DNA from 4 places in the Pseudalkalibacillus sp. Hm43 genome. Region 1 is predicted to be linked to each of the others. Evidence: riboswitches for the same ligand, from Rfam matches in the RefSeq annotation. Region 1 holds a riboswitch; each other region holds the start of a gene.
What was found. Region 1 has a riboswitch for S-adenosylmethionine ahead of ACXQIQ_RS07600 (LLM class flavin-dependent oxidoreductase). Riboswitches for the same ligand answer to the same signal wherever they lie in the genome.
Positions count from the first base shown of each region.

Region 2: it holds a riboswitch for S-adenosylmethionine, as region 1 does, so the genes downstream of both, ACXQIQ_RS06920 (homoserine O-acetyltransferase family protein) here and ACXQIQ_RS07600 (LLM class flavin-dependent oxidoreductase) in region 1, are expected to answer to the same signal.
Region 3: it holds a riboswitch for S-adenosylmethionine, as region 1 does, so the genes downstream of both, msrA (peptide-methionine (S)-S-oxide reductase MsrA) here and ACXQIQ_RS07600 (LLM class flavin-dependent oxidoreductase) in region 1, are expected to answer to the same signal.
Region 4: it holds a riboswitch for S-adenosylmethionine, as region 1 does, so the genes downstream of both, ACXQIQ_RS16225 (methionine ABC transporter ATP-binding protein) here and ACXQIQ_RS07600 (LLM class flavin-dependent oxidoreductase) in region 1, are expected to answer to the same signal.

Region 1 covers NZ_CM135129.1:1,413,453-1,421,220, forward strand. Annotated here, with positions in the region: gene ACXQIQ_RS07580 (DMT family transporter) at 1-465, shown strand, start outside; gene ACXQIQ_RS07585 (alpha/beta hydrolase) at 577-1,140, opposite strand; gene ACXQIQ_RS07590 (hypothetical protein) at 1,212-1,352, opposite strand; gene ACXQIQ_RS07595 (sodium:solute symporter family transporter) at 1,664-3,172, opposite strand; gene ACXQIQ_RS07600 (LLM class flavin-dependent oxidoreductase) at 3,286-4,671, opposite strand; SAM riboswitch class I at 4,748-4,852, opposite strand; SAM riboswitch class I at 4,970-5,074, opposite strand; gene ACXQIQ_RS07605 (hypothetical protein) at 5,298-5,765, shown strand; gene qoxD (cytochrome aa3 quinol oxidase subunit IV) at 5,845-6,129, opposite strand; gene qoxC (cytochrome aa3 quinol oxidase subunit III) at 6,131-6,727, opposite strand; gene qoxB (cytochrome aa3 quinol oxidase subunit I) at 6,730-7,768, opposite strand, start outside.
Region 2 covers NZ_CM135129.1:1,309,752-1,317,519, reverse strand. Annotated here, with positions in the region: gene ACXQIQ_RS06955 (CotS family spore coat protein) at 1-800, shown strand, start outside; gene ACXQIQ_RS06950 (hypothetical protein) at 1,180-1,713, shown strand; gene ACXQIQ_RS06945 (TIM barrel protein) at 1,972-2,802, shown strand; gene ACXQIQ_RS06940 (hypothetical protein) at 2,799-3,221, shown strand; gene ACXQIQ_RS06935 (sulfotransferase family 2 domain-containing protein) at 3,262-4,041, opposite strand; gene ACXQIQ_RS06930 (hypothetical protein) at 4,252-4,437, shown strand; gene ACXQIQ_RS06925 (GNAT family N-acetyltransferase) at 4,650-5,210, shown strand; SAM riboswitch class I at 5,348-5,465, shown strand; gene ACXQIQ_RS06920 (homoserine O-acetyltransferase family protein) at 5,565-6,629, shown strand; gene ACXQIQ_RS06915 (O-acetylhomoserine aminocarboxypropyltransferase/cysteine synthase family protein) at 6,649-7,768, shown strand, end outside.
Region 3 covers NZ_CM135129.1:3,126,084-3,133,851, reverse strand. Annotated here, with positions in the region: gene ACXQIQ_RS16295 (bifunctional metallophosphatase/5'-nucleotidase) at 1-1,112, opposite strand, end outside; gene ACXQIQ_RS16290 (DUF72 domain-containing protein) at 1,150-2,001, opposite strand; gene msrA (peptide-methionine (S)-S-oxide reductase MsrA) at 2,292-2,774, opposite strand; SAM riboswitch class I at 3,009-3,130, opposite strand; gene ACXQIQ_RS16280 (hypothetical protein) at 3,433-3,600, opposite strand; gene ACXQIQ_RS16275 (hypothetical protein) at 3,578-4,873, opposite strand; gene sufB (Fe-S cluster assembly protein SufB) at 5,045-6,442, opposite strand; gene sufU (Fe-S cluster assembly sulfur transfer protein SufU) at 6,549-6,998, opposite strand; gene ACXQIQ_RS16260 (cysteine desulfurase) at 6,988-7,768, opposite strand, start outside.
Region 4 covers NZ_CM135129.1:3,114,663-3,122,430, forward strand. Annotated here, with positions in the region: gene ACXQIQ_RS16195 (PQQ-dependent sugar dehydrogenase) at 1-440, shown strand, start outside; gene ACXQIQ_RS16200 (thioredoxin family protein) at 468-818, shown strand; gene sigI (RNA polymerase sigma-I factor) at 1,180-1,947, shown strand; gene ACXQIQ_RS16210 (anti-sigma factor domain-containing protein) at 1,976-3,307, shown strand; gene ACXQIQ_RS16215 (hypothetical protein) at 3,560-3,913, shown strand; gene ACXQIQ_RS16220 (TlpA disulfide reductase family protein) at 3,881-4,306, opposite strand; SAM riboswitch class I at 4,487-4,599, shown strand; gene ACXQIQ_RS16225 (methionine ABC transporter ATP-binding protein) at 4,755-5,795, shown strand; gene ACXQIQ_RS16230 (methionine ABC transporter permease) at 5,773-6,441, shown strand; gene ACXQIQ_RS16235 (MetQ/NlpA family ABC transporter substrate-binding protein) at 6,458-7,273, shown strand; gene ACXQIQ_RS16240 (carboxymuconolactone decarboxylase family protein) at 7,432-7,768, shown strand, end outside.

The DNA of each region.
Region 1 (7,768 bases):
TTCGTCTTCCTATGTGTCGTGGCACAAGCAATCAGCTTCGTATATATCAAAAAATTAACCCAAACGATGGATGCCCGTTTGATTACTGGATGGATGCAGCTTTTAGGTGCTGTATTCTTGTTTTTAGTCAGTTTTCAAATTGAACCTGGTGGGATGTCGACCCTGACTGGTAAACCGAGTTGGGTGTGGAGCGTCTTTTTCGCATCCGCCATACTCGCCACAGGCGTCGGGCATATGATCTACAACAAAGCGATCCATCAACTTGGTGCAGGTGAATCGGCGATCTTCATCAACTTGACGCCATTTTTCTCTTTGATGGGGGCTTGGCTGTTTTTAGGAGAAACCATTCAACTATCCCAGCTTGCCGGCTTTTTCTTCATCGTCACAGGAGTCGTACTAGGAACTGGCGCATTGGAAAACAAAAAGCACTATCGTGTACAGCGTACAGTCCAGAAGGGAAGCTGACGTTTCTATAACAAACAAAAGACCAAGTAGATCAAATTCTTTCTACATGGTCTTCTTTTTGTCTTTTCTTGGAAAGTGTCAAGTGGATGACCAGCTACTTTCGTTACCAATTTATATTTTGAGATTTTTTGCTTTAATATCATGAACAAGTTCTGGTAGATCATCTTGAAATAAATGCCCGTGGTTCTCGAATATTCTTTTCTGAGCGTGTGGAAGCTTATAGGCATAGTGTTCAAAATGTGAAAAAGGTACAACATCATCATTTCGGCTATGATAAAGATAGATTTGGGAGATTGAAGGTAGTCTCGTTTCAAAATTATCCGTGAGTTCAAATTCTTTATATTGCCAATCTTTATCCAAACCCCAAAAAGGTGAACCCATTACAAACAAACCAGAGATAGATACATCACAAAATTCTTCAGTTAGATACTTTAGAAGAACTGAACCACCTAATGAATGTCCGATCAAGATTACAGAACTCTTTAACTCAGAAAGTTTCTCTTCTAGTACGTTCTTCCATAAATCATAGCTTGGGTTTTCCGGATCCGGCATGGCAGGGGATGAAAAATGGAAATCCGAACTAATGGACTTTTGTAAATAAGCGATTAGTCTACTACTTCCTTGCTCTCCGTCCTGGGGTCCTGCACTGTGAATGAACAATACATGCTCCTTCAATTCATATCCTCCTCACGTTAATTTGAAAAAGGGTGGGGTGAAATAGTTAATCCATATTTAACTATTTCACCTTAGTGTTGAAGATCCCTTTTCGTACTTTCCACTTTCATAAGCACTCTTTGAGTGGGTGACTTCACCAGTTTCAGCGTTTTCACCCATCCAAAAGCACTCTTTGAGTGGGTGACTTCACCAGTTTCAGTGTTTTCACCCATCCAAAAGCCCTCTTTGAGTGGGTGACTTCACCAGTTTCAGCGTTTTCACCATATCAGAAAGCCTCTCTGGTTAGGTGACTTGACGGATTTGTCGTTTTCATCATGTCAGAACCTTTCGTAATAGAAAATACACCGTAATCATTCTCTTTGATAACTGACCTTTTGAATGTCAGGCTATGTCATCATTTCAACAGGAACACCTATCAAATTTTAGTGCAATTTGATAGGTGTTTTAATGTGCTTTTTAAATTTTTGTTGTGTTAGGTCACGTCTTCGTGCCTGTTTGCAAAAGGTGTTTGTTTTCGCCAACATCAATGATTAATTGAATACTTCAGCTTGCGTTTGACTGCTGGCTGTGTAACTAGACAAACCGAGATCATAAGGGTGAATCCGAGGATTGAACTGTAGAACAACGCGATGAACAGATTCGAGACGATTTCCAGACTGGTCAACGTCATGTAGAGTCCTGCTCCTCCGATCAAGGAGGCGAGTGCGCCGTACTTGTTCGCTTTCGGCCAGAAGTAACCAAGGGCAATCGGGGCTGCAATTCCACTGATGATTGCTGACGTTCCGAATTGGATCAATAGTGCTAGGGAATCTGGCCGTTGAACTGCAAGGTATAACGACAGTAACCCGATTACAATCAGTGATGATTTTGAGATTTTCACAGCCCGATCGTCGACCATTTTTACCGTAACCGATTTGTTCTTCAAAAGGAATGGACCGACCAATGGTTTGAAAATATCGTTTCCGATGCTTGAAGAGATCCCCAGATAGAGACTATCCGTCGTTGAGAGGATTGCTGAAATGATTCCCGTTAAAATGATGGCGACGATTACTGGATGAAACGCTTCTATTAAATACAACGGGATAGCTTTATCTGGCGCTTCAATGTTTGGTAAAATCACCCGAGCTGCTAGCCCCGCAAAAACGGTGAGCGTGGATAAGAGGAACAGGGAAATGCCGGCCGATAGCGTGAACGGTCGCAACTGCTTCTCATCATCCAACGTTAACACTTTGTTCAGTAGATGCGGCAATAAGACGAAGCTGAACAGTAGCCACTGAATCGATAAGATTGAAAATCCACTGTTGAACGGACCGTCGCTGGTCGAAGTCGCTGCCACTAGCTGAGGACTGATGGATGCGAGCTGGCCGTGGAGCCGGTCAAACACTCCGAGCCCACCGCCGACTGTCCACAACAAGGAAACGAAGATGATGATGGAGGTAATGCACATGATGATGCCTTGAACACCATCACTTACGAGTTGCGCAAAGGCACCGCCCCAGCCGACATAGAGGATCGTAATCGTAACCCCGAGCACGACGCCCCATATGTATGGGATTCCGACGATCGTCTCGAACAACGTTGCAAGACCGACATTTTGTCCGACGATATAATACACGTTGAATAGGATCAGAAAGGCGACAAGGATGCGGATCGTGTCACTGTCATACTTCTTTCCCAACCATTCCGGCAGCGTGACGACGCCGCCATTTTTCTGACCGTATCGCCAGAACGTCTTACTGAAAACCAGGAGGCCAATCCAGGAGATGCCGAAGCACCCGAGCGTCCACCATAGCGTCGAAACGCCATACGAATAGGCCCAGGCGGGGACCCCGAGGAACAGGTTGGCACTGGCAAACGAGGCACCGAAGCTCATTCCGACGATCCATGGATTCACTTTCCCTTTGGCGATCGTAAAGCCGACGAGGGTTCCGCTATGCGCAGACCCTTTCTTTCCGAGCCATATGACAAATGCGAAATAGGCGGCGAGCAATACAACAGTGATCCAAATGAATGAAATGGCGTATGATCCCATTACGACTCCCTCTCCTTACTTTCCTTCGGATACAGATGATTCCATAGACCAAGACCGATGACCCAGAAGACGAACAAACCGATTAGATAAAATGTGAACATTGGCCCCACTCCTTAAATATGTTGTAGAGTTTTCCCTTTGCGGTATTGTGTTCCTGTATGCGTATCCGGTAGCTTGACCTTCCCGTGCCCGAACAATTTCTCCCGGTAAGTCCCTTGTTCATATTCATGCTGAACGAGTCCACGATCCTGCAGGATCGGAACGACCAGCTCGACGAAATCCTCGAAAGTTCCAGGTGCAAGGGTATACGCGATGTTAAAGCCATCGACATCCGCTTCCCTCACCCAGCGCTCCAGTTCATCCGCCACCTGTTCCGGTGATCCAACGACAAGCGGTCCGCGACCACCAAGACCGACGTGCTTCGCCAGTTCCTCAACCGTCCATCGCCGGTTCGGATCGGCTGTCGTAAATACCTCCACGGAGGATCGCATCGCATCATTTTCGATATACTCAAGGGTCTGATCCGGACTGAACTGGGAAAAATCGATTCCTGTCCATCCCCCAAGTAGCGCCAACGCTCCGTCATAGCTGATGTAGCTTTTCTGTTCTTCGTACTTTTGCTTCGCTTCCTCTTCTGTCCGACCGACAATTGGTGTGAACACCGTAAAGACCTTGACACTATCCGCTCCACGCCCATTTTCATCAGCTTTTAAACGAATATCATCGACCGTCTTCCGCACGATTTGTGGCGTTGGACCGGCTACGAAAACACATTCGGCGTGCCTTGCTGCGAACTTTCGTCCACGTGGGGACGCGCCTGCTTGATAGAGGACGGGTGTCCCTTGAGGAGAAGGGTCACACAGGTGTATTCCCTGTACTTTGTAAAACGCTCCGTCATGATTGATGGCATGCACTTTTTCCGGATCGGCGAACACCCGCGATGTCTTATCGTGCTTCACCGCATCGTCCTCCCAGCTGCCTTCCCAGAGCTTGTAGCTTACCTCAAGGAATTCCTCCGCCAGCTCATAACGGTTATCATGACCGATTTGTCGATCAAGCCCGTAGTTCCGAGCAGCACTGTCGAGGTACGAGCAAACGATGTTCCATGCCACGCGCCCTTTCGTCAGGTGATCGAGGGTTGAAAATCGCCTCGCAAGTGTATACGGCTGTTCATAGGTAAGTGTATACGTAAGTCCGAAGCTCAAATGTTCGGTCGCCTGTGCCATCGCTGGAACGAGCAAGAGGGGATCATTGACTGGGATCTGCACGCCTTCCCGTATGGCCGTATCCTGACTTCCCTGATACACATCATAAACCCCGACCACATCCGCTAAAAACAGGCCGTCGAACTTTCCTTTTTCAAGGAGCTGTGCAAGCTCCACCCAATAATTCACATCGTTATACCGAAGCGACTGATCGTCCGGATGTGCCCAAAGCCCTGGTGATTGATGCCCCGCACACCCCATATCAAATGCGTTCAACAAGATTCGTTTCGTCATGATTACTCCTCCTTTTTCAAATAAAAAACCCTCTTCCAAAATAAGAAGAGGGCTGAAAATACGTTTCATATCGCTCTTCTTATCTTTCAAGCACATCGGCTTGCTGGAGTTGGCACAGTACTGCACGCAGTCTGTTGCCGAGGTTTCGCAGGGCCAGTCCCTCCACCTCTCTGGATAAGAAATGCAACTATTCTTTTTAAAAACATACCGTTCGTTCACCAATCACCTCTTTCAACAAAATAATAAAACCTCTTCTTAACGAATAAGAAGAGGTTGAAAATACGTAATCTCACGGCTCTTCTTATCTTTCAAGCACATTGACTTGCTGGAGTTGGCACAGTACTGCACGCAGTCTGTTGCCGAGGTTTCGCAGGGCCAGTCCCTCCACCTCTCTGGATAAGAATTCGATTCAGTTGTCATTTTTAATATGAATAATAATCTACTATCCACACGTGCACCTGTCAACAGGAATTTTGAATTTTTTTAAAATAAAAAAGGAGCACCCTACACAAATCCCATGATTTGTTTACACATAAACTATTGATATTAGTAAGTTCAAAAATAATAGGGTGCTTGTACAAGCAAACTCCACATTCCTAAATAAACTGTTAATAGGAGGTGCTTGCATGAAACGTTGCTCTATCAAAAGTTTTACTAGTGTATCTTGTCCTATTCCGCTTCCATCCAAAGAAAGCCCAGAATGTACACAGCGAAGAAATGAAATAGATACTGTTCCTTTTACAACCCCATCATTTGGACAAATATTCTTTATTAACCAACTATTTATTTTTATGGATGCCAAAACAGCTTGCCAAAATATTGATAATGAGTTTAGTTTGATTAACGAGCAAGATTTAAATGATCCTAATATTATTGTGACCCTTAAACAGATGTTTACCGTTAATAATACACTCTGCTCCATTGTTACGTGGGCACTAATAAATGGTCAACCAAAGCTTGTACAAATATTCGGGGAAAATTGTGTATGTGTTAACGGATGTCTTATCTTATGTGAAGATGTTGACTATGAAGTTTTGAAAACTCCCTCTTTGAATTGCCCTGCATTTGTTTTATGTATTAGACCACCTGCTTAAGGGCAGCTGACCATTACAATATAGAGAAAGCAAGAGTTCCCAAATGCGGAATCTCTTGCTTTCTTTGTGTGCTATTCTTTTATCCCATATCCCATACAAGTACGAGCAGTGTACCGAAGACGGTGAACAGGGCGATGATGACGCCGTAGTAGACGTTCGCGTAAATCGCGCCTTTATCTTCTGTTTCACCGGCGTGCATGAACACGACGAGCTGTAGGCCCGCTTGAAGGAACGCCGTGATCAGAAGGACCGTCATTGCGACTGCATACGACATGTCGAAGAAATAGACGCCCATCGCGACTGCCGTCAGTACCAATGAGAAGACAAATCCCATGATCTGTTTACGAGGAAAGAGTTCGCTCATATTACAACATTCCTTTCAAATAGATGAAACTGAAAATGAAGATCCAAACAACGTCCAAGAAGTGCCAGTACAGTGAGAAGATGAACGACTTGTTACCTGTTTCAGGCGTCAAGCCACGCTTCTTCACTTGCATCATGATGTAGAGACCCCAGAACAATCCGACAGTTACGTGCGCTCCGTGTGTTCCAAGTGTCGTGAGCAAGATCGACGTGAACGCACTCGTTTGGATGCCTGCTCCTTCATGTGCGTACGTAAAGAATTCGAAAATCTCTACGCCTAAGAATCCAAGCCCGAGGGCGAGCGTAATTCCGAAGAACCACAGCATCGCCTTCTGGCGACCGAGACGCATCGCATGAATTCCCAGTCCGATTGTAAAACTACTTGTCAAAAGCAAGAACGTTTCAATGAGAACCGGCGTGATCACGAAAATCTCAGCCCCACCCGGACCATTCCCTGTGCGGTTTTCTAGTGTGAAATACGTCGCGAATAGCGTCGCAAACAACATGATTTCCGCACCTAGGAACATCCAGAATCCGAAGATCTTCAATCTATTTTCTTCTGTACTATATTCTAACGGCAGCGAGTGATCGATTTTCATAATTAAGCACCTCGCATTTCTGATTCTGTGTCTTCGATTTCTTCCACAGAAATGTAATGACCGTGATCGATTTCAAATGAACGCATTGTCATGAAGACGAAGATTGCGATCGTTGCAATGATCGCCGGAATCCATAAGCTGAAGATGAGCGCGAAGCCCCATACAAAGAATACACAGCTCATGATGAACGGTATACCACTGTTGTTCGGCATGTGAATCTTCTTATACTCGCCTTTAAACAGCTCATGCCCCTTCTTCTTCGCATCCCAAAGTGCTTCGCTGGATGCGACTTCCGGTGTAACTGCAAAGTTATAGTGTGGTACTGGTGTGTGCGTCGCCCACTCAAGTGTACGCGCATTCCACGGGTCAGCACCGATATCACGTGAAGCATAACGGACACTGTGATAGATGTTGTACACAATCAGTACGAATCCGACTGCCATGATCGCAGCTCCGATAAAGGAAACCATGTTCATCGGACCAAATCCAGTAGACTCAGAATACGTGTACATACGGCGTGCTTGACCGTCCAAGCCTGTGATATACATCGGGATGAACGCGAGTATGAATCCAATCGATAGCAACCATGCCGTCCACTTTCCTATTCTTTCGTTCAGCATGAAGCCGAACATCTTCGGCCAGTAGTACGTGAGTCCAGCAAGCATCGCGAATACGACACCAGGGATGATCACGTTATGGAAGTGAGCGACCAGGAACATCGTATTGTGATACTGATAGTCCGCCGCTGACATTGCAAGCATGACCCCTGTCACTCCACCAAGTGTGAAGAGCGGGATGAATAGGATCGAATACAGCATCGGTGATGTGAACTCGATTTTACCCTTCCATAGTGTCAGCAACCAGTTGAAGATCTTGACTCCTGTCGGAACCGCAATCGCCATCGTCGTGATGGAGAAGATGCTGTTCGCGAATGCGCCTTGACCCATTGTGAAAAAGTGGTGGGCCCATACGACGAAGGATAGGAGTGAAATCAAGACCATTGATCCGACCATCGACTTGTATCCGTATAAATTACGACGT
Region 2 (7,768 bases), 100 kb from region 1:
GTGCGAGAGTACCCGGGATCATACCGACGAAACAGGGTAGCCTGTATGCGAAACAGGGACCGTTCCTTTTCGTCTTATATGATTGGGTAGAAGGACGTACCTTCGACATCACGCTACCCGAGGACATGGAATGGATCATGAAAGGTCTTGCAAACTACCATTTGGATTCTGTCGGTTATGTGCCGCCTAGTGGAATCCCAATTTTTACGAAGCTCGGTAGATGGCCGAACCACTATGTGAAAAGGTGCCAGCAAATGCGCTCATGGAAGATGCTTGCGGAAAAGACGCCTGAGGATCCTTTTTCCAAGTTATATGTGCAGGAGATTGATTATTTCATAGATTTTGGAGAAGAGACGCTACTGAAGTTACAAGACTCTCATTATCCGGAGTGGGTCGCACAGTGTAAGGCAAGACCGAATCTATGCCACCAGGACTATGGAACAGGGAATACCCTTTTGGCGAATGACGAAGTTTGGGTCATCGACTTGGATACAACGACATTCGACTTACCGATCCGGGACTTACGTAAAATGATCATACCTTCAATGGGTGATACAGGCGTATGGAATGACGATGTCATCAACCATATGCTGAAAGGCTACGAGTCAGTCAATCCATTATCTGTCGATCAGAAAAAGGTCATGCTCACTGACATGCTGTTTCCGTATGAATTACATGAAATTACCCGCGAAAAGTATGGAAAGAAAAATGAAGTGCTGGAAGATGAATTGGCCATCGCGATGCAGTTCGAGCGGGCGAAAGTCACTGAAATCAACCGGATCATTTCGGATCTAGGATAAAAAAGAGGATTTGAAGGAGTGAACTTAGTCGTTCGCTCCTTTTCTTGTTATTTGGAGGTGTATTCTGGTCATTTGGACGCTTTTTTTGGTCATCTGAGGATGAATCTGTGCATTTCACTGCTTATTCTGTTCATTTCAGTGCGTATTCTGATCATTTGAACGGATTATTACGTCAATTAAGATAAAAGGCCTATGTTTGTTATACGATGTCTCGTACTCTATTCTCTTTTTCTTCAGTCCAGTGATATGGAAAATATGGGTGTTTACTAGTCTTTCATACGAATTGGATGAAGATTTAAACGGATGACCATAACGTTTCCTCACGCCCTACATATAATGCAAGTACAAGCTTTCACATCTAAAATAGGAGGAAATCTTAATGGAAAGTAATGAAAAGATTTACGTATGTTCTTCTAGCTCCGAAAAAGAAGAACATGTAGAAATTGAGTATGACAAAAAGGAGAAGAAAAAGTCTTCAGGAAAGAGCTCTGGTAAGTCTTCCGGTAAATCTTCTGGAAAATCATCCGGAAAGTCATCTGGAAAATGCAGTAAAGGCAAATCTTCTGGTAAATCCTCTGGAAAGTCCTCAGGCAAATCTTCAGGCAAGTCCTCTGGTAAATCTTCCGGCAAAAAACATTCTAAAGGTAAGAAAAGCTGCAAGAAGGTATCTGAAGCTTACAAGAAAGCAAGCAAACATGGAAACGAAAAGTACATGTACAATGATCCGTATGGTTCTTCAGGATCTTCAGGATCTTCAGGTAAAAAATCCAGCCACCACCACAAAAAGAGCCATAAGAAGCACAAGAAATGCAAATGCTCTAAAGGCTATGCAGTAGATTCTTACACACACATCTTGACTTCTCCGTACCCGCTTACTTGCCGTTGCAAGAAAAAGAAGAAAAAGCGCTGGTAATCCTTTTTTCGTTTTGCGAAAATGGACAAACACCCTGCCTTTTTTCCAACTATGCTCAGAGTGGGCTCTAATATCTAGCACAAGGACTCCAACCACTCGGGCGGAGTTCTTCCAGTTTTTTATACGAAATCGCTTATGAGCATCCGCTGTTGGATGCTTTTTTGCGTTTATGTACTTCTCAAATTCATAGAAGGAAAATGAAGAGCTCATAATGAAATGTTTATGGTAGAAATATAGCTGTTCATTGGGGGTTTTAGTTTGGCTTTGACTTATGCAGTATCCGGAAGTACCATCTTATCTGATCCAGATCGATTTGAGGATCTGTTCTGGAAGGGAATCGAACATATTGAAATTGGCGAATTTGCGAAGGAAGAAGACTTTCAATTGTTCTTGCAAACTTGTAAAAAACATCGGGCAAGCTTTGGTGTTCATTCACCAGTGTTTCGACAGGATAGTAAATACGATCTTTTGGAAAAAGTCGTCCACGATCCGTCGTTTGCCTGGAAAAGGCTTGAAGAGGAAGCGGAGCGCTTGTCGTCGCTAGGTGCGGAGTATCTGCTCGTCCATTTTCCATTTTTTAAAGGGGAGAATGATGGAGACGCCAACGAGCGCATTGAGGAAGGTCTTCAGAAATTAAGCACTATCCAAGAACGATATCAGCTGCCGATTGTATGTGAACCGAAACTTGGATTGAACAGGTCAACTGCAGGCATCGAATATTTACATCAATTTTCAGAGCAGACGTGGTCCACGTATGGTCTGAAGCTCTGTATCGACATTGGGGATTACCTGATGGCAAAAGGTGAATCCGCACTCGATTACATAAAAAAGTGGGAAAAACATATCGCTGTCGCGCATATTCATAATGTGACTTTTCACGGTGACAAGTACATTTGGACGATGGTACATCCATCTTATGAAGGAGAGTTGTACACACTAAAGCCTTTGCTGAAGTATCTGGCGAGTATTGAAGGGCTGCGGTTTGTATTTGAGCACACACCGCATACCGATCCAAGTGCGTCTTTTGTAAAAGAAGGATTCGAATGGGTGAAGTCGATCGCTCCTCAAGAACAGGAGATCTCAAGATGAAGAAAATACTTGTGATGTTGGTTGTGTTCCTTCTATCAGCAGGGTGTAGTCAAAACGAGTTGGTCCATAAGGAAGTCAAAATGGATGAATTGGATAAAGAAATCAGCTCATTTTTTCTCAATGAACAAGATGAGAATGGGATTTACCTTTTTCAAGATCAAGGGGAAAGAATATATGTATTTTTGAACGGGTGGAACGTGAAACAAGGTGAAGCAGCCTCAAGCTTCAGTAACTTCGAAGTTGATCCAGAAGGCGATACCTTGAACATTTATTATGAGGAACAAACTACAACAGAAGATAAAAACAAAGAGCTAGATAACAGGATGATCTATGAAGTCCAATTCGACAGAGATTATGATCGTCTTGCGATTTTCAAAAACGGGGAAGAAACGCACTTTAGCACTTCATCAGGACGTTAAATCATGAGAAAAGAGCTGACTTCATATCAGCTCTTTTTCTTTAGATCTTTTTGAGGTCGTACCCATAATTGATGAAATCCTTTTGATAAATTGTACTGACTAATTGCAAGGTATCTTGATCGTAGAAATTTTCATATGGTGGCAAAGGTTGATAAAATGATTGGCTAGATAATCTCATGTTGGCAAAGTTACGGTTGTCGCTGGTATTCATCTTCTGGGTGACGTGATGAGGAGATTTGATAATTTCCTCCAGCGGTGAAGGGGGTAGCTGATACTTTTCCTCTATCTTTTTGATTGAGGGAGCGAATTGTTCAAGCTTGATAAAGTTCTTGATGAACATCTTCTCACCATCAAGATATTGCTGTATCATATGCCCGTTGATGTTACCACGTTCAACTCCCATATTTTGAACACGATACAGAAATTGTTTGAACGACAATCCCTGATCCATGCCTGGAGCAACCGAGTTCATGATGCTCGGGGTCCGGAGTGTATGGAAGTAAGAGCTGACGGCTCTCGTATAAGGATCACGGACAAGTTTATAAACATCTTTCGTCCCATCCAACAAATGCTTCCGGATTTTATTCGTATGGTTGTCTTGTTGTTCAAATATTTTCATTCTGTAAGTATGGATGATTTCATCGTATTCCGTAGCATCCTGTAGCTTCCCGATTTGATAGAAAAACCATTTTATGAGAGAAGTACATCCACATTTAGGATTCCAGAAGAATATGATAGGAAAATCTTCATCAAAAAGAGGGATTGGCCGGGTAATCAGGTGGTTCGCAATTTTACGTTTATGAAAACTATGACTTGTCATATTGTGTACCTCCAGAAGGGTTGTCCAATGCTCGATTATATATCATATGAACGACCTTATCCCTGTGTGATGGGAGGAAACACCTATTCCACACCTAGGAAGAGGATTTTTCATGTAGAAGGAGAAGAGTATAAGGTGCCGAACTGCTAGTTTTATAGCGGTTCAGTGTATACAACTTTGAAAAAGAGTAAAAGGACATAGGAGGTCGACATGGATCAGTTCTTTGTCTGGGTGCCGGTTGTCGGTGGAATCATCGCATTAGGCGCGGGAATCTGGTACTATGCAGCAATTGGAAAAGCAGTTCATGAAGAGGAACAAGCGGCTGGTAAAGACTTAACGTACGAGATGAATCCGTTTACGGGATCAGCGAAGTCGAAGTCGGTGAAAAAGAAATAGGTGGCCCACACATAAAATAATGTAGGTCGTTTTTCTAAAACGACCCTTCATTTTTACAAAACGTCAGTGATTTTTTGCAAAACCAGAGTGGATTTTTCTAAAACCACCCCTGATTTTTCTAAAACCGACGCTGTTTTTTACAAAACCGCCCACGAAAAGTGCCAAAACCGACCACCGAGTGGAGGTTTTGAGCTGAAAAAGGAGTGAATCCAGTGGAAATTACATATGAAATCGTCAAAGATGACGAAATTGAATGTTGCAGGGACCTTTGCAACAAATTGATGAAGTTCCAGAAGTCGATGGCGCATTTCCGCCCAGAGCTGTTCGACTCGATGAGCTTCGAATCGCGCATGATTCCTGCCGTACAACGGTCTACACATAATTTTACCGTGGTCGCGAAGATCGATGGAAAAGCGGTGGCTTACGTGTATTCCAACATCGCCCCTAAGGAGACGTACGACATGGATTTCGCCACGTTCTTCGACCTGGATACGGTGGAGGGAGAAGAAGTGGGCTGCTTGGCGAACTTCTACATCGATGAAGGGTACCGCGATCTCGGCATCGGGTCCAAGCTTTTCAACATGTCGATGGAATGGCTCGACAGCTACCGGGAAGTAGAGGACTACTTTGTGTTCGTTTCCAACGGCAATGAGAAGGCCCTCGAATTTTATAAAAGAAAAGGGTTCGTCTATAGCAACGAGGTGCTGGACGGTTTCATTACGACGTTACGTTCCAAGAAAGGTGCGATCGTTCCGAAGAAAGAATCCGTTTAAAAAAATTGGCTGGAACTTTTTCGCTATACTCTGAATAGGAATAGATGTACAACTCGGAAAATTGAAATCTGGATGTTGACACGTTGAAATCACCGTGCTAAGATTCAGATAATTTAAAACTTAATTTCATATGCAAGCTCTTATCAAGAGAGGCAGAGGGACTGGCCCGATGAAGCCCGGCAACCGTCAAACGTACGTCACGTTTGAAATGGTGCCAAATCCTGCAAGGCGTTTATGCGCTTTGGGAGATGAGAGAGACAAATTCGCTAACTTTGCCTCTCTGTCTATACAGAGAGGCTTTTTACGTTTCTCGAATCTTCATAAATCAATCTGAGACAAAGGGGGATCGATTTGGTGAGTAGTCAGAAAAACTTTTACAAAACGGGCATCGTGCAGATTCCTAATTTTACGCTTGAGTCGGGTGAGAGCCTGGTGGAGGTGGAACTCGCTTATGAACGGTGCGGACCACGGGATGCCCCAGCGATTCTTGTATGCCACGCACTGACCGGTCAACATCTGACTGTGGGAACAGAGGATGAACCCGGCTGGTGGAAAGGATTGATTGAGGATGGCGGCTATATCGATACAACAGAGTACCAGGTCATCACCTTCAATGTACTCGGTGGGTGCAACGGCTCGACCGGTCCGCAGTCAATGGATCCGAAAAAGGGTGAGCCATACGGGGAGCATTTTCCGCGTCTCACAGTCCGGGATCTCGTCGAAGTCCAATACGTCGCTTTGAAAATCTTAGGGTTCAAACGGTTGAAGGGTGTGATGGGCGGTTCACTTGGGGGCATGCAGGTCCTTGAGTGGGGACTCATGTATCCGGAGTTCGTGAATGCGCTGTTTCCGATTGCAGTGACGCCAACCTTAAGCGACTACGGCATCGCGTTCAACCATATTTCCGGTGAAGCGATCCGGAACGGAGGGGACCAAGGCTTGAGCATCGCCCGTATGATCGGCATGATGACCTATCGTTCGGATGTGCTCTTCAATGAGCGGTTCAACCGAAACCAGCGCATTGCAGAAGATGGAATTCCAACGTACGAAATCGCTTCTTACTTAAGTTATCAAGGGGAAAAATTGCAGGAACGATTCAACAAAGACAGTTATTTGACGCTGCTTGATGTGATGAACACACACGACATCGGCCGGGGAAGAGGTGGCCTCGAGCAAGTCATCCACGGGTATCAGGTTCCGGTTTTCGGTGTCGGATTCACCCGGGATCTCGTCTATCCGTCGGAAGTATTGGCAGGTTTCATTTCAGCGATTCAGCAAGAAGGAGGATACGCGGAGTTTTACGAGGTGAAATCAAAATTCGGTCATGACGGCTTTCTCGTCGAATTTGAAAAATGGGGCTGGTTCATTCAGGAAAAATTAACCGAGCTCGACACATTGGTCCAACACAAACAAGCATAAATGAAAAGGAGAGGTTCAAATGAGTGAAAACAAGAAATATCGTTTAGAAACAATCGGGGTACATGGTGGTCTGCAGGCTGATCCTGTAACAGGTGCGCGAGCGCTACCAATCTATCAATCGAACGCATACAAGTTCGAAAATACGGATCATGCTGCGGACTTATTCGCGTTAAAAGAAGAAGGCTACATTTACTCGCGAATCCATAATCCGACGGTGACGACGGTGGAAGAGCGGGTGGCGCAACTTGAAGGCGGTATCGGCGCTTTGGCGCTGGCCAGCGGAATGGCGGCAATTTCAACGGCCATCTTCAACATCGCAGAAGCGGGGGATGAAGTCGTCTCCGCATCCACTCTGTACGGTGGGACGTTTAACTTGTTTGCGACAACGCTGCCAAAGCACGGCATCACGACACATTTCGTCGACCCGAAGGATCCAGAGAACTTCAGAAGAGCAATCACACCGAAAACGAAGGCGATTTTCGCAGAAACGATCGGGAATCCGGGACTTCACGTATTGGATATCGAAGCGGTTGCGAAAGTCGCCCATGACGCAGGCATCCCGTTGATCGTCGATAACACGTTCGCCACACCGTATCTCTCGCGACCGATCGATCACGGAGCGGATATCGTCATCCATTCTGCGACGAAATGGCTTGGAGGGAACGGCACATCGCTCGGTGGCATCATCGTCGACGCCGGAAAGTTCGACTGGAACTCACCGAAGTTTCCTGGTTTTACAGAGCCGGATCACAGCTATCACGGCATCATCTATTCGGAAGCGTTGCCTGAAGCAGCTTTCATCGTGAAGGCGCGCGTACAGCTTTTACGTGATACAGGGCCATCTATCAGCCCATACAATGCGTTCCAGATCGCACTCGGTTTGGAGACCTTGCACGTGCGAATCAAGGAGCACGTCGCCAATACTCGTAAAGTGGTGGAATACTTGGAAAACCATCCGGCGGTCAAATGGGTGTTGTATCCGGAAAGTGAAAATCACCCATCCCATGAACTGGCGAAAAAATACTTGCCGAAAGGAGCAGGCTCGATTGTCGTGTTCGGTATCCAGGGTGGAAGGGATTCAGGATCAGCGGTCATCAACAGTGTTGCTCTTTGGTCGCATGTCGCCAATGTCGGTGACG
Region 3 (7,768 bases), 1.7 Mb from region 1:
TGGACAAGCTCTTTCGTCATAGCTTGATGAATCATTTCTTTCAAGTACTCTCCTTTTAAAAGGAGCTTGCACGGGTTGATCGGGTGTGGGCAAACCCTATGAAGATCCCCCTTCGTTACCGGGCCTTTTTCCAAAGGCTCTAGAAGGAGTCCGGCATTGATCATCCCGATTTCGGTATCACACCATTCACGGATCGTTTCGGCAAGCAACGTTGAAAAAGGTGATTTTTTGAACCACTCTAGTTCAAGCGGCTCATCCAAAACAGCGACGACCTCTTGAAGGTTTTCTCTCGCAGAATCCTTCAGCCGGTCGAGAAGCAGCTCACTCTCTTCATCTGGAGCCTGGTTTCGAACGTCGAACACTTCCGCTTTTATATGGTCTATTTTCCGTTCTTCTTCATTCCAATCGATCTCCATATGCCCGACATAGAGACCAAATTTACCCGCTTGCCCGACCGTTACACCTTTCGTAGAGTGAATGCCTTCAGGTAGAACGTGATGGGTGTGGGATCCGAGGATGATGTCCAGTTCCTCGACTTCTTCAGCTAATTGTTTGTCCGCTTCCAAACCAAGATGGGAAAGGAGTATGAGGAGATCAACCTCTCCTCTCACTTCTTCAGCATATTGTTTGATTGTGTCATAAGGATCGAGTACATCCCAATCCAACAATTCATAATACGCTTTGAACGGTGCCGTTGCAGCGATGACACCGATCTTCAGCCCGTTAGGCAACGTGTGGATGTCGTAAGGCTTTGCCCAGTGAGGCTGATCTCCATTTTTGTTTTTCAAATTCCCAAGAATGACTTGGAAGTTGGCATCGTCATATAAGGCATCGAGTTGTTCCTTAGAAAATGTGATGCCTTCGTTGTTCCCGATCGTCGCGTTCAAAAAACCAGCCTCATTCATGAGCTGCACATTACCTTGACCGTCCGTTCCTTCGGTCACTGGATGCACACGGTCAGCATGATCACCGATGTCGAAACGGATCACACACTCACCGTTCTGGTCATGGATCTGTTGCTGTTGCTTAAGAAAGCCCATTATTTTCGGCCACTGTTCAAGATGGCTATGTAAGTCATTCGTATGATACAGATGGAGCTTCATACGGCTCATTGTACCATCTCCTTTGATGATTCTAGTCATTTGTTCATTAGAAAAGATCAAGCTGTCTCGGTGCAAGTCCTTCATAATCGATGCCTAATAGGTCGATCATCTGTTTTGCATTGTCTGCGGCGTCTCCACCTGAGTTGTTGTTGAAAAGGACCGTCAAATCGTGACCCGGCTTATGGAGCTCGAGAAGCTTCTCTTTCCATTCTATGAGCTCATCCTCAGAATATCGATAAAGATATCGGACATCCCGCCAATCTTGGTTGCTCTTGCCCTTCTTTTGCCAACCATGGACATTTCGACCGTGAAACCGGATCAGCGTTTGGTCCGGATGAGTTGGTTCAAGGACTGTAGGTACAGAGCCGGTTCCAGCTTGGGGCTCATCACAAATACTGTGGATCCAGCCTTCCTCTTTCATGAATTCCAAGGTCCGTTGTTGAAATGATGGATGGAACCAGGATTGATGGCGGAATTCGAGCGCCACAGGGATATCCCCCATTTTTTCCTTCGCTTGTCGTAATTGTTCCACATTGTCCCGGTTACAATCAAACCACGGAGGATATTGGAAAAGCACCATCTTCAGCTTATGCGCTTCCTGCAAAGGTTTGATGGACTCTCTGAATAAGCGGAACATCTCTTCAGTACTTTCAAAAGGGATATCCCCTCTCGTATGTCCCGTCATGCCTTGATACGCTTTTACCACGAATGAAAAGCGCTCGGGAGTGTCCCTCACCCATTTTTGATAATTTTTGATGGGTTGAACCGCGTAAAAAGACGAATCCACTTCCACAGTCGGAAAGAAGCTGCTGTAGGTTTTCAATTTATCTGTTGATTTGATATCCGGCGGGTACAGCGAGTCATGATCTCCCCAACCCGTCACTCCAATCTCAATCATACATTCGTAACCTCTCATTTTCATATATTCGTACTTATATTTTGAGTTCTTCACGTAAAAAGTGCAAGTAATAGCAAAATAAAAAGAGCTCTTATCGTTTTAAGAGCTCTATCATTCTTCATAAGTTTCCAAAAGCAGCTATGCTCAGGGATATCAAAATCACAATCCCTGTCGCAAGAATGAAATATTGAATACGTAGCATACATTTCTAGCCCTTCGTGTTTAAGTCTCTTCAGAAAACTATTCGACTTGTCTAAACGATTGCTGTTCGTAGGGCTGTAAGAAAACCTTTAGATGCCACAAGCTGCAGAACCATTCTTTTGAAAGTACTTTTGGTGATATTCTTCTGCATCATAGAAAGTGGAAGCCGGTCTAACTTCTGTTACGATCGGCAGCTTATATACCGCTTGTTCTTTCAGAGCCGTAATTTTTCCTTCAGCCTCGATCTTCTGATCTTCATCTGTGTAAAAGATGGCGGAACGATATTGATGACCAATATCAATGCCTTGTCGATTCAAGGTAGTCGGATCATGTATTTCAAACAGTTTGTTCAGTAACTCAATGTACGAAATGACAGTAGGATCGAATTCGATCTTAATAACCTCAGCGTGTCCCGTGTTTCCAGCTTTCACTTGCTCATAAGTTGGATTTTCTAAAAGTCCTCCAGAATATCCGACTCGAGTTGAAACGACTCCTTCAATTTGCTCAAAGAACGCTTCCACTCCCCAGAAGCATCCTGCACCAAAAATTGCTGTAGCTGTAGTTGTTGCCATTACTCATCTGTCCTTTCAAAAATAACGAAACTTCCTTCGAGAGCTTGTAGGTAGAAAAGCGTAAGCACCGCGTCAAGTCACGAAGGTCACTGGAGATCCGACGAGGAGATTGTTTCCGCCGCAGGAGAATTGAAGTGATCCAAGTGACAAGGTGCTGAAGCTAGACATTATACCCAATATAAAAACCCTTTTCTTATCCAGTAAGAAAAGGGTTCGTTATGATCATAAACGATCCTCTCATCTTCTAGGATATTTGACTATCCTACAGGAATTGGCACCGTTCTCGTCAATCATAAGATTGATTCGATGGTTGCCGGGCATCAAAGGGCCAGTCCCTCCGCCTCTCTGGATAAGAAGTTTTCATTATTCATTTAAATTTGATTTAATTAGAATCTTACTACGATTCGGTAACGTTGTAAAGGATTTTTTCTCATAAAATTATATCGTTACATTAGCTTGTTCAGTAGTACATTTATATTATGAACATAAAGTAAAATGAGTGAATGCATTTGACATATTTTTTATTTGAACAAAATTTTTTACAAGCATACAGGCATTAATTTGATAAGAAAGACCTCGGAAGACCCGAAGTCAATTAATCAAGCAAAACATTTTGAATTTGAGTTTAAGACTGTTTTTGATCTTGATTTACCATGTCCTAATTATTATCTTTATTTTTTTTCAGACCTTCAATTACTCTTTTATACAACTCATTTTCCTCTTCCTTCTCTTTTTCCTTTAAGTTAAACCAAAGTTTTTCTTCTGGGGTCAAATTGAAAAATTTCTCCTTGTTTGATTTCTCATCACTCATTAACGGAATCATCATTTTTACCACCCCTTAAATAATTTTGAAAAAATCCATAATTCAAATTTGGAGAAAAATAATGTTTTCTTTTTATCCAAATAAAACCATCACCTTTAGTAATTACTGCAACATCAATTGGTCCACCCACAGTTTCAGTATCAATCGAAATTCTTCTTTTAAACGATGTAAGATTTACCAATGCTTCTGCCATTTCTGCAATTTCTTCTTTCGGCAAGAAATCAACAATCTCGACTACTGGTGACGAATACTGACTATTTTGAAATGAAGATATCTCATGAAATATTTGTCTAATGATTTCCATACCCAAGTCCGATAATTCAGAAACTTCATTTGATGAGAATTGAACACTGGTATTTTCTTGAATTATTTGTGGAAGCTTTGAAAAAATATCTCCAATTAAATTTTGTATATTTTCTTGTAGTACCGGATCCATACCTTTCATAAATGAATAAACCATTTCTTTTTGAGCGAATGGTATTACTGCTGAGGACGGTTTATCATTATCTATAGATATTTCACACCCATTTTGTTGCTCTAATTTGAGTGTGTTAAGTACAAATCCATCAGTTTTAAATTCATACAAACAAGGAAATAATTCATCTTCTCCATAACCAGAAATAACCAATCCTGATGATCCATTAGTAAAATAATTTCTTCGTACCGCTTCAAATGCCAACTCCATTAATATTACTCGAGTAGAGCTATCGATGTTAAACAGTACTTTCTCCTTAATTACACTTTCAACTACCTCTGAGTGTTCACGTGTAAAATCATCTAAATTTATTTCCAATATGATGTGATTAGTATCCCTTAAATGATCTAGATAGTTTTTAACACTGTTTTCTAAATGATCCTTAACTTGATCTTCAGGAATTCTACGCCCCTGTATTAACTCTTCTTCAACTATAGTTTGAACTTTATTAATAACAAAATTAAGTACTTCAGAAAATGTTCTACCTACAACTTTTCTTTCAGTATTTACATTCTTTAATCGGTCATCACTAGATATGTATTTTATAAACTCCTCTTGGTATGTTTTTAATTTATCAAATTTTTTCATCCCAAGATGGCTTCTAAAGGATTTAATTATTGTCTCCCAAGGAATTTCCATAAAACTCGCTCCACCGTATATCATTATTCCAACCGGATGAAATTTAGATAATGAAAAAAGCTTGTTTGCAGAATTATACACTTTTCTTGCGCCAATCGTGACCGCACTATCAGCTGCGAGAGCAACTCCAGAACGGTTGAGAATACTTACTTCCGCTGTCATAATCTCTCCCCCCTTTAGTAATAAATAAATTCTATATATTGTTATTTTTTCCTGCTACACATTTCAGAATATCAATAAAGTCTATTATACATTTTACCTATCAATATTTTTGGAAAATTAGAATACATAAAAAAACCCTGGCATGAATCATGCCAGGGTTCTTCATCATTTTTATCCGATTGAGCCTTCCATTTCGAATTTGATCAGTCGGTTCATTTCGACTGCGTATTCCATTGGAAGTTCTTTTGTGAATGGCTCGATGAAGCCCATTACGATCATTTCTGTTGCTTCTTCTTCAGAGATTCCACGGCTCATGAGATAGAAGAGTTGCTCTTCTGATACCTTAGAAACTTTCGCCTCGTGCTCAAGGGAAATGTTTTCGTTCAGGATCTCATTGTATGGAATCGTGTCAGAAGTAGACTCGTTATCCATGATGAGCGTATCACACTCAACGTTTGCGCGAGCACCTTGTGCTTTACGTCCGAAGTGTACGATACCGCGGTAAGTTACTTTACCGCCGCCTTTAGAGATGGACTTCGATACGATCGTAGATGACGTATTCGGAGCTAAGTGAATCATTTTCGCACCAGCATCCTGGTGTTGACCTTTACCAGCAAGTGCGATGGACAATGTCATACCACGTGCGCCTTCACCTTTCAAGATGACTGCTGGGTACTTCATCGTCAGCTTGGAACCGATGTTTCCGTCGATCCATTCCATCGTCGCGTTTTCTTCCGCTACAGCACGCTTCGTAACGAGGTTGAAGACATTGTTTGCCCAGTTCTGGATCGTCGTATAACGGCAATATGCGTTCTTTTTGACGATAATCTCAACGACTGCACTGTGTAGTGAGTTCGTTGTATAAACTGGAGCTGTACAACCTTCAACGTAGTGTACAGAAGAATCTTCGTCCGCGATGATCAATGTACGCTCGAATTGACCCATGTTTTCTGAGTTGATTCGGAAGTACGCTTGTAGTGGTGTATCACACTTCACACCTTTTGGAACGTAGATGAAGGAACCACCAGACCATACTGCAGAGTTCAATGCTGCGAATTTGTTATCAGATGGAGGTATTGTTTTCCCAAAGTGCTCTCTGAACAGCTCTTCGTTCTCTTTAAGAGCAGTATCAGTGTCTTTAAAGACAATCCCCATGTTTTCAAGGTCTTCTTGCATGTTGTGGTATACAACCTCAGATTCGTACTGAGCGGATACACCAGCAAGATATTTTTGCTCTGCTTCAGGGATACCTAGCTTATCAAACGTACGCTTGATTTCTTCTGGTACCTCATCCCAAGAGCGTTCAGATTTCTCAGACGGTTTAACATAGTACGTGATGTCATCGAAGTTCAATTCTTTCAAGTTACCGCCCCATTGAGGCATAGGCATCTTATAGAACTGTTCAAGTGATTTCAAACGGAAATCGAGCATCCATTGCGGCTCATCTTTCATACGGGAGATTTCTCGTACGATTTCTTCCGTCAATCCGCGCTTGGATCTAAAGATCGAAACGTCTTTGTCTTTAAAACCATATTTATATTCGCCGATCTCTGGCATTTTCTTAGCCATCGTTCAATCCCTCCTTAAAGGATACATACATCCAGAGCCAGTTGAGTACGTAGTATCTATACTTCCATTGTAAGGTGCATGGATACAAAAGACAACCGGGCTGGCTTTATTCCTCTTCGTTCTCTTTCTGTTCAACACTCTTCTCCAGTGCTTTCCAGGCGAGAGTTGCACATTTGATACGTGCAGGGAACTTCGATACGCCTTGAAGAGCTTCCAAATCACCAAGATCAAGATCGCCTTCATCGTAATCGTTTCCAAGCATCATCTCAGAGAAGATTTTTGATATTTCTAGTGCTTCGTCAACCGGAAGTCCTTTGATGGTTTCTGTCATCATGGAAGCAGAAGCGAGGCTGATGGAACAGCCTTCCCCTTCAAACTTCGCATCCTTGATTTTCCCATCTTCCACTTGCATGGATACTTGAATCCGGTCTCCACATGTCGGGTTGTTCAAATTGAACGTCAGCGCGCCATCATCTTCCAACTCCCCGCGGTTACGAGGATTTTTATAGTGGTCCATGATGACCTGACGGTATAGCTGATCTAAATTAGAAGACATGACCAAAATACTCCTTTGTTGTCTTTAGTCCATCGATCAGAGCATCTACATCTTCTTTCGTATTATAGAGGTAAAAGCTTGCTCTAGCAGTTGCTGTAACATCCAGCCATTTCATCAATGGTTGTGCACAGTGATGTCCGGCACGAACGGCAATCCCTTCTGCATCCAGAACGGTTGCAACATCGTGTGGATGAACATCATCGATATTGAATGTAACAAGCCCTGCTCGATTTTTCGGTCCGTAAATTTTCAAGCCTTCAATAGAGGACATACGGTCCATCGCATAAGTGACGAGTTCATGTTCAATCTTCTCGATTTCAGAACGTCCAACCTGTTCCAAGAAGTCAATCGCTGCGCCCATTCCGATTGCGCCTGCGATGATCGGTGTACCGCCTTCAAACTTCCAAGGCAGGTCCTTCCAAGTAGATTCATACAGACCTACAAAGTCAATCATTTCACCGCCGAATTCAACGGGCTCCATTTTCTCAAGAAGCTTTTTCTTACCATAAAGTGCACCGATGCCGGTTGGCCCGCACATTTTATGAGCAGAGAAAACATAGAAGTCGCAATCAAAATCACGAACGTCAACAGGCATGTGAGGTGCTGCTTGTGCACCATCCACGACCATGACTGCACCTTTTCGGTGAGCTATTTCTGTAATTTCTTTGATCGGGTTGATCGTTCCTAGAACATTCGATACGTGCATGATCGATACAATTTTAGTATGTTCTGTAATTGTATTTTCAACATCGTTCAAATCGATTGTTCCA
Region 4 (7,768 bases), 1.7 Mb from region 1:
ATTCATATGGACACCGTAATCCGCAAGGGCTTGGGTGGACTTCGGAAGGGAAGATGTACAGTTCAGAGCATGGGCAAAGCGCACATGATGAAATCAATGAGATCGTGCCTGGCGGTAATTATGGTTGGCCGATTATCCAAGGAGATGAAGAGCAGGAAGGATTGATCCGACCAGTGTTCCATTCAGGTGAGACCACCTGGGCACCTTCAGGTATGGCTATTTCCGGAGATAAGGTTTATGTAGCCTTACTCGCTGGCAAACAAATCAGGGTATTTGACCTGGCGAAGGGTACCCATGAAAAGTGGAAAGATGGATTTGGCCGGATGCGTGATGTTAAGATTGTAGATGGAACCCTATATGCTGTCACTAATAATACAGATGGTAGGGGAAATCCGAGTGAAAACGACGATCAATTAATTAAGTTTTCTTTAGATGAATAAGGTACTCAGGAGGCAGGGCAACCATCTATGATACGTGAAGCAACCTATGAACAAATTATGCACAAACGATTCAAACGCTCTTCTACGATCCTATATTTCTATACCCCATTGTGCGGGACGTGTAAATTGGCAAGACAGATGTTAGAGGTTGTCCTGGCTACGCTGGATGATCCAAACCGTCAAGAACAGGAGGTTTTGGCTTGCAACTTGAACCAAATGCCTTCTGTCGCAAAGGATTGGGAGATCACAAGTGTCCCTTGTTTGACCTTTTTGCATGATGGTAAAATCGTAGAAAAGCTATATTCCTTTCAATCTGTCGACAATATCTATCATAAAATCCTAAATTTCAACCAGAATACTCAAAAAAGTAGTGGATAAATCTTCCTGATTTATGTCAAAAAACAACCTTTCTCAACAAAAATAATGAGAATAAGGTTGTTTTTTTATTGTATAAAAGTAAGCGTTTTCCTATTGGTATTATAGAGTTTTTTAGCAAATACAGGGACTATTGTTACAAAATTCACCCTAATCAGTCTTAATAAAAGCATGTTACAATTGTTAAAGGGCTTGTAACATTGTTATCAAATTGTATCCTCCAAACGGCGAAAATAATGATATAAATGAATTATGGATTCATTAATCCTAAATACAAAATTTCGTTTTATATCATATAAATTCGTTTAGGAAATCCTCAATCAAAAAAGTTAAATAACTTGTCCGTAGCGAGGTGGATACAAAAATGACATCAATGAATATGAACTTACTAATGAAACCGAACTTCAATAAAGCAGTAAAGAAAAATGTTACCATAGAAGATAAAGTAAAAAGAATTGCCCGAGGAGACGAAGAACTCCGCAACGAGTTACTAGAGGATTATCAACCCTTCATTAAAAAAGTAACTTCTAAAGTATGCAATCAATATATCGATCAATCGAGAGATGAATATAGTATCGGATTGACAGCGTTCAATGAAGCGATCAATCAATATCAAGAAGGACAGGGAAGCCGTTTCCTTACTTTTGCAGATATGGTCATCCGTCGACGTGTCATTGACTTCATCCGAAAAGAAGCTCGTCAGAATCGATATGTTTTCCTCGAACCAGAGGAAACAGATGAAGAAGGACGTCTAGAAGACAGTTACGCAGAACAACAAGCTGCGATTCATCATTATGATCAACAGCTACAGGTCGAAAACCGCGTTTATGAGATCGAAGAATACCAGGAATTGTTGAAAGATTATAGCATTACCTTCAAAGTGTTAAGTAAAAATTGTCCAAAGCATATCGATGCTCGTGAAAACGCCAAAAAGATTGCTCAGCTCTTGGCTGAAGATGAGAAGTTAGCGTCTTATCTAGTTGAGAAAAAACAACTGCCAATAAAAGATTTATTAAATATGGTCTCTTGCAGTCGTAAAACGATCGAACGGAATCGAAAATATATAATAGCAATAGCATTGATTTACATTGGAGGGTATACATCGCTTAGATCCTACATTGAGCCCTCTTGATCAATCAATTGAAGGGAGGGACCAATGAGTGAAACGCGGCCTTATCATGAAAGTTTCAAAGCGCAAAGCTGTAATCATGACGAAAGATGGCAGTTTTGAACAGGTTCGGCTGAAAAAAGGCGACCAACCAGAAGTAGGTCAGGAATACATCTGTCCTACGGATGGTGCAGGTATTGCCTTTCGCCCGAACCGTGTACTATTACCTTCATTCTCACTTGCGTTAGTTGCCCTTATTGTATTCGTTTTAGTAGCAGGTGGGATGCCTTTTGGCCATCAGAAGGCTTCTGCTGCAGCTTATGTCAGCTTTGACATCAACCCAAGTATCGAAGTCGCGGTTGATAAAGAAATGAATATCATCAAAGTCCGTGCGTTGAATGAAGACGCTAAAAGTCTATTAGAGGGCTCTGATGGGTACGTAGATTCGTCATTGTTGTATTTTTCCGAGTCTTTATTTGAGATGCTCGAAGAATATGGCTATTTCGACACATATGACGATCTCCTGATCACCTCTTCATTTGAAAAAGGTGATGTATCTTCTGAATTACGTAAACGTCTAGATGATGCAATCAAGCAAATTCGGTCTGATAAGAGCATTGAGAACACGAGTATCGTCGTATCCGTTATGGAAACGTCTTCAGATACACGTAATAAAGCGAATGAACTTGGTTTATCCATGGGGAAATTCCTCGTGTATCAAGATGCGATGGAACAAGATGAATCACTTGAAGTGAATCATGTACGCACACTATCTTTTTCTGAACTGAGAAAGCTAGTTGCTGCTGGAAATGAGGAAGAAGCTACAGATTCAACAGAAGACGCGGCTTTACCAAAAGCTCCAGAAGCTCCAGCACTCGATCATCCAGTAGAACAAACCGGTCTTAAAGATGACAACGGTGCTAAACCGATCAACACGAATCAAACGAAAGAGAATAAAGAAACGATTCAACAGAAAGTGAATAAATCTGTTGAATCGGCGGCGCCTAAAGAAACGCCTAAAGAAGTAAAACAGCCTAAAACTACCGCACCTGCAGCTGTACAAAAACCGAAGTCTGATGACAACGAAGACGAAGATGAGGAACAACGAGAAGAGTCTCCAAAGGATGCAGAACGGGATGACGAAGGCGAAGAAAACGATCGTGAAGACGGTGAACGCGAAGAGGAAGACGAGGATGGTGACAACAATGTCAGTCGCAAAGATTCTAAGCCATCCAACTCTTCAAACTCTTCGGAGGATAAAGATGAAGAGGGTTTGAAGCTGAAGATCAACATTAAAATCGGTGAACGGCTCGAGAAACCTGCGGAACATTTGAAGCAGTTGGACTTATTGAAAATCCAATTCATCCACAACAAAGCGAGTTAATCGAAATCATGGCTCTACGTCATGAAATTTTGTAATGCTTAATTACATAAAGCGTTCCCTTAGGGGGACGCTTTTTTGGATGCACGAAAGATTTGGTGCCCTTATGGAGGGCTAATGTGTGCACGAAACCAGATATCAAACCCTTATGAAAGAAAAAATATCTCGAATTATGCTTGAGAAAGTGTCGAACGTTTCTTAGAGGACATACGATACCCCCATCGAAAAGTTATTGTAGAAAGCGAGGGGGAAATCATGGGGATTGATCTGGTTATTGAGGCGTTCAAGGTGAGGTTTGAAAAACAAAATTATTTATCGCCATTTTTCCGTTTGCAGGATTTCGTCGTCGCGCTCTCGTCTACTGAAGAGCGTATTTCCGTCCATATACGAAAACGTTCCTGTAAGGTCATCACCCAAACGGATCAACCGCAAAGTGTCGTTGAAATAACGGGATCTACTGAAGCGCTAAAATCACTTATTGAGGGTAGAGTGAAGCTATCTGAGTTGATCAGCCGAAAAGAAATTCATATGGATGCATCTTATAGAACGGTTCTAAAACTGGAATCCATCTTCTACTTATCGGGGCAACAAACGAGTGATGCCGTATAAAATATCTTGGAACTTATCCTTATCGGAATAAACATCCTGGATGCGATGTTCTGCATCAAGCAAGACCGTCGTCGGTACAGAAGTGCAGTTGAATAGATCATAAACCTTGGTGCCATCATCTTCTAGAACGGGTACAGTCAATTGATTCTTTTCTATGAAAGCATCACGTTGTTCTATTGCGCCTTCTCTTCCGGTAACATTCACTGTTAAAACGATGAGTTCATCATTGTTCATGGACTTATAAAATTGTTCCAGAAGGGGGACTTCCCGCATGCAATCTGGACACCAGGAAACCCAGAATTGCAATATCACGGGTTTACCCGAATAGTGGGACAAAGATATAACTTCATTCGATTGAAGATCTCTCAGGCTGAAAGCTGCTTTTTCAGTCATTTTTTATGCCTCCTACGACCAAATGTACTTTTAGCATAACCGAAAACGTCTAATATGAAAGTAACATATGTGTTTGAAAACATGCAGTAAAAAATGATTGACACCTAAAAATATCACATGCTACAATGCATTCATGCTTAAATAAACTAAAGTGATAAAGTTTTTAACGAATTAAATAAAATCTTATCAAGAGCGGCGGAGGGACTGGCCCGATGAAGCCCGGCAACCATCAAACCATTATGGGTTTGAAAGGTGCCAAATCCTGCAGAGTGAGAGACTCTGGAAGATGAGATGGAGAGATCCTATAAACCTTTCTGCTCATTTTCGAGTGGAAAGGTTTTTTTGCATTTAACCGAGCCTTAGACAGATGGCTTGGATTTGCCGTGGGTCCTTTACATTTACAGAGACGAATATGCGGATGATAAGGGTTAGGAAGGAGATGAACGACTTGATCACTTTAAAAGATATTAAAAAAGTCTTCTATACAAAGGACGGCACCCTGAATGCAGTGGACCGAGTAAATCTTACGATTGAAAAAGGAGAGATCTTCGGGGTCATCGGATATAGTGGTGCCGGTAAGAGTACGTTGATTCGGATGTTGAACATGTTGGAGCGCCCGACTGAGGGCTCAGTCGACATCAACGGCCAAGCACTCACCAGCTTGAACAGCAAACAACTCCGTGTTGCACGACAAAACATCGGGATGATCTTTCAACACTTCAACTTACTATGGAGCCGTACGGTGAGAGAGAACATCTCATTCCCACTGGAGATTTCAGGCATCGGTAAAGAAGAACGTGAAAAACGGGTGGAGGAGTTGATTGAACTTGTCGGGCTGAAAGGGCGCGGAGATTCGTATCCGTCCCAGTTGAGTGGAGGTCAGAAACAACGTGTCGGAATTGCAAGGGCACTGGCCAATAATCCGGATGTCTTATTGTGTGACGAAGCGACATCCGCTCTTGATCCGAAAACGACAGATTCCATTTTGAACCTGCTCGTCGATATCAACGAGAAACTCGGTTTGACGATTGTGCTGATTACACACGAAATGCACGTCATCCGGAAGATTTGTAATCGGGTCGCGGTAATGGAAGAAGGACGAGTCGTGGAACAAGGACCGGTCCTGGAAGTATTCCGTTCACCTGAACAAACGATTACGAGAGACTTTGTCAAGCAAGTCACAGAGCCAGAAGAAACCGATGAAACGATCCAACATCTCATTGAAAAAGGTGAGAATCACAAGGTTGTGAAACTGACGTTCGTCGGCGGTACTGCTGAGCGACCACTCATCAGCGATCTGATCCGTCAATTCCAAATCAACGCAAACATTTTACAAGGAAAGATTTCACAAACGAGAGACGGTGCTTATGGCACACTGTTCATCCAACTCGAAGGTGAACCTGGTGAATTGGAAAAGGCGATCAGCTATATCAGACAGCAAGAAGTAGAAGTTGAGGTGATTACACATGCTGACAAACCTGTTTCCTAATGTCGATTGGGAGGATATGTGGGAAGCTACGCTTGAGACCTTATACATGACGGTCATTTCTGTCAGCGCCACATTCGTACTGGGGATCATTTTAGGGTTGCTCCTCTTCCTGACAGAAAGAGGAGGCTTATGGCAGAACAAGCCGATACAAACGGTCGTTGCTGCAGTCGTGAACATATTCCGGTCTATTCCATTCATCATATTGATCATTTTGCTGGTGCCTTTCACAACCTGGTTGGTCGGGTCTATGCTTGGAGCTGAAGCGGCGCTTCCAGCGTTAATCATAGGGGCAGCACCTTTTTACGCAAGAATGGTTGAAATTGCACTGCGAGAAATCGATAAGGGTGTGATTGAAGCGGCAAAATCGATGGGAGCGACCGACTGGCAGATCATTTATAAAGTTCTGCTGCCGGAATCCTTACCTGCCTTGATTTCAGGTATAACGGTTACCGCAATCGCATTGATTTCTTATACCGCGATGGCAGGCGTCGTCGGTGCAGGTGGACTTGGAACACTGGCCTTCTTGGATGGGTTCCAACGAAATCAGAACGACGTGACGTTGATTGCGACGATTATCATCTTGGTGATTGTATTCCTCATCCAATGGATGGGCGATATTTTGACACAAAATACAGACAAACGATAATTTGGAGGGAAGCAACATGAAAAAGTTTTTATCCATTATTAGTTTTGCATTGGTCATTACGGTATTAGCAGCTTGCGGTGGAGCGAGTGGCAGCGGCGGAGAAGAGTTGGTCGTCGGTGCGTCCAACGTTCCTCATGCTGAAATTTTAGAAGAAGCAAAACCACTACTTGAAGAAAAGGGCATTGATCTTGAAATTGAGACGTTCCAGGATTATGTGATTCCGAACAAAAGCCTTGATAACAAAGAATTGGATGCGAACTACTTCCAACACATACCTTATTTGAAATCACAAATGAAAGAACATGGCTATGAATTTGAAAATGCAGGCGGGATACACATTGAGCCAATCGGTGTTTATTCGAAAAAACACGAGAGCCTGGAAGACCTTCCGAAGGGTGCTACGATTATCATGAGTAATTCCGTTGCCGATCATGGTCGTATTCTATCGATGCTGGAAAGCAAAGGCTTGCTTACATTGAAAGAAGGCGTTGAAAAGTCAGAAGCCACTGTTAAAGATATTGCCGATAATCCGAAAGAACTGAATTTTAAAGCAGATGTTGAAGCTGGGCTTCTTCCTAAGATTTTCAACAACGGTGAAGGAGATGCAGTCGTCATCAATACGAACTATGCCATTGATGCTGGCTTGAGTCCGAAAGATGACGCAATTGCGCTTGAAGGATCCGACTCTCCTTACGTGAACATCATCGCGGTAAACAAAGGCGATGAAGACAACAAGAACATCAAAGCGCTTGTTGAAGTGCTTCGTTCGAAAGAAATCCAAGACTTCATCAACAAAGAATACGGTGGAGCAGTCGTTCCGGTCAGTGAATAACCTGCCCACAAGAGTGTCGATACGTCGGCACTCTTTTTTTATTACACGCTTTGCCAAGTTTACTTTACGTGAAAAATTCATTCCTTTCGGGGGATACAATTCTCAGGAAGATTCATACTAACTATGAGAAATATTTGAGTATGTAAGGAGTGAATGCTATGAACCAGAAGGAAACTCATCAGCAACCTGGAACACCGACTGAAGCGGCATTGATGGATTACAAACATGGACTTGGCGTATTTACGGAAAAAATGCCCGACATCGCACGTAAGTACAATGCTTTTACAGAGTCTTGTTTCAAAGCCGGGAAATTGACGAAGAAAGAAAAGCAACTGATTGCCTTAGGAATCAGTATCTATTCTCAGGATGAATATTGCATCATCTACCATACAAAAGGATGCCTCGACCAAGGATGTACTGAGGAAGAAATCCTTGAATCAGTCGGCGTTTGTGCTGCCTTTGGTGGAGGGGCAGCAATGAGTCAGTCTGTTACGC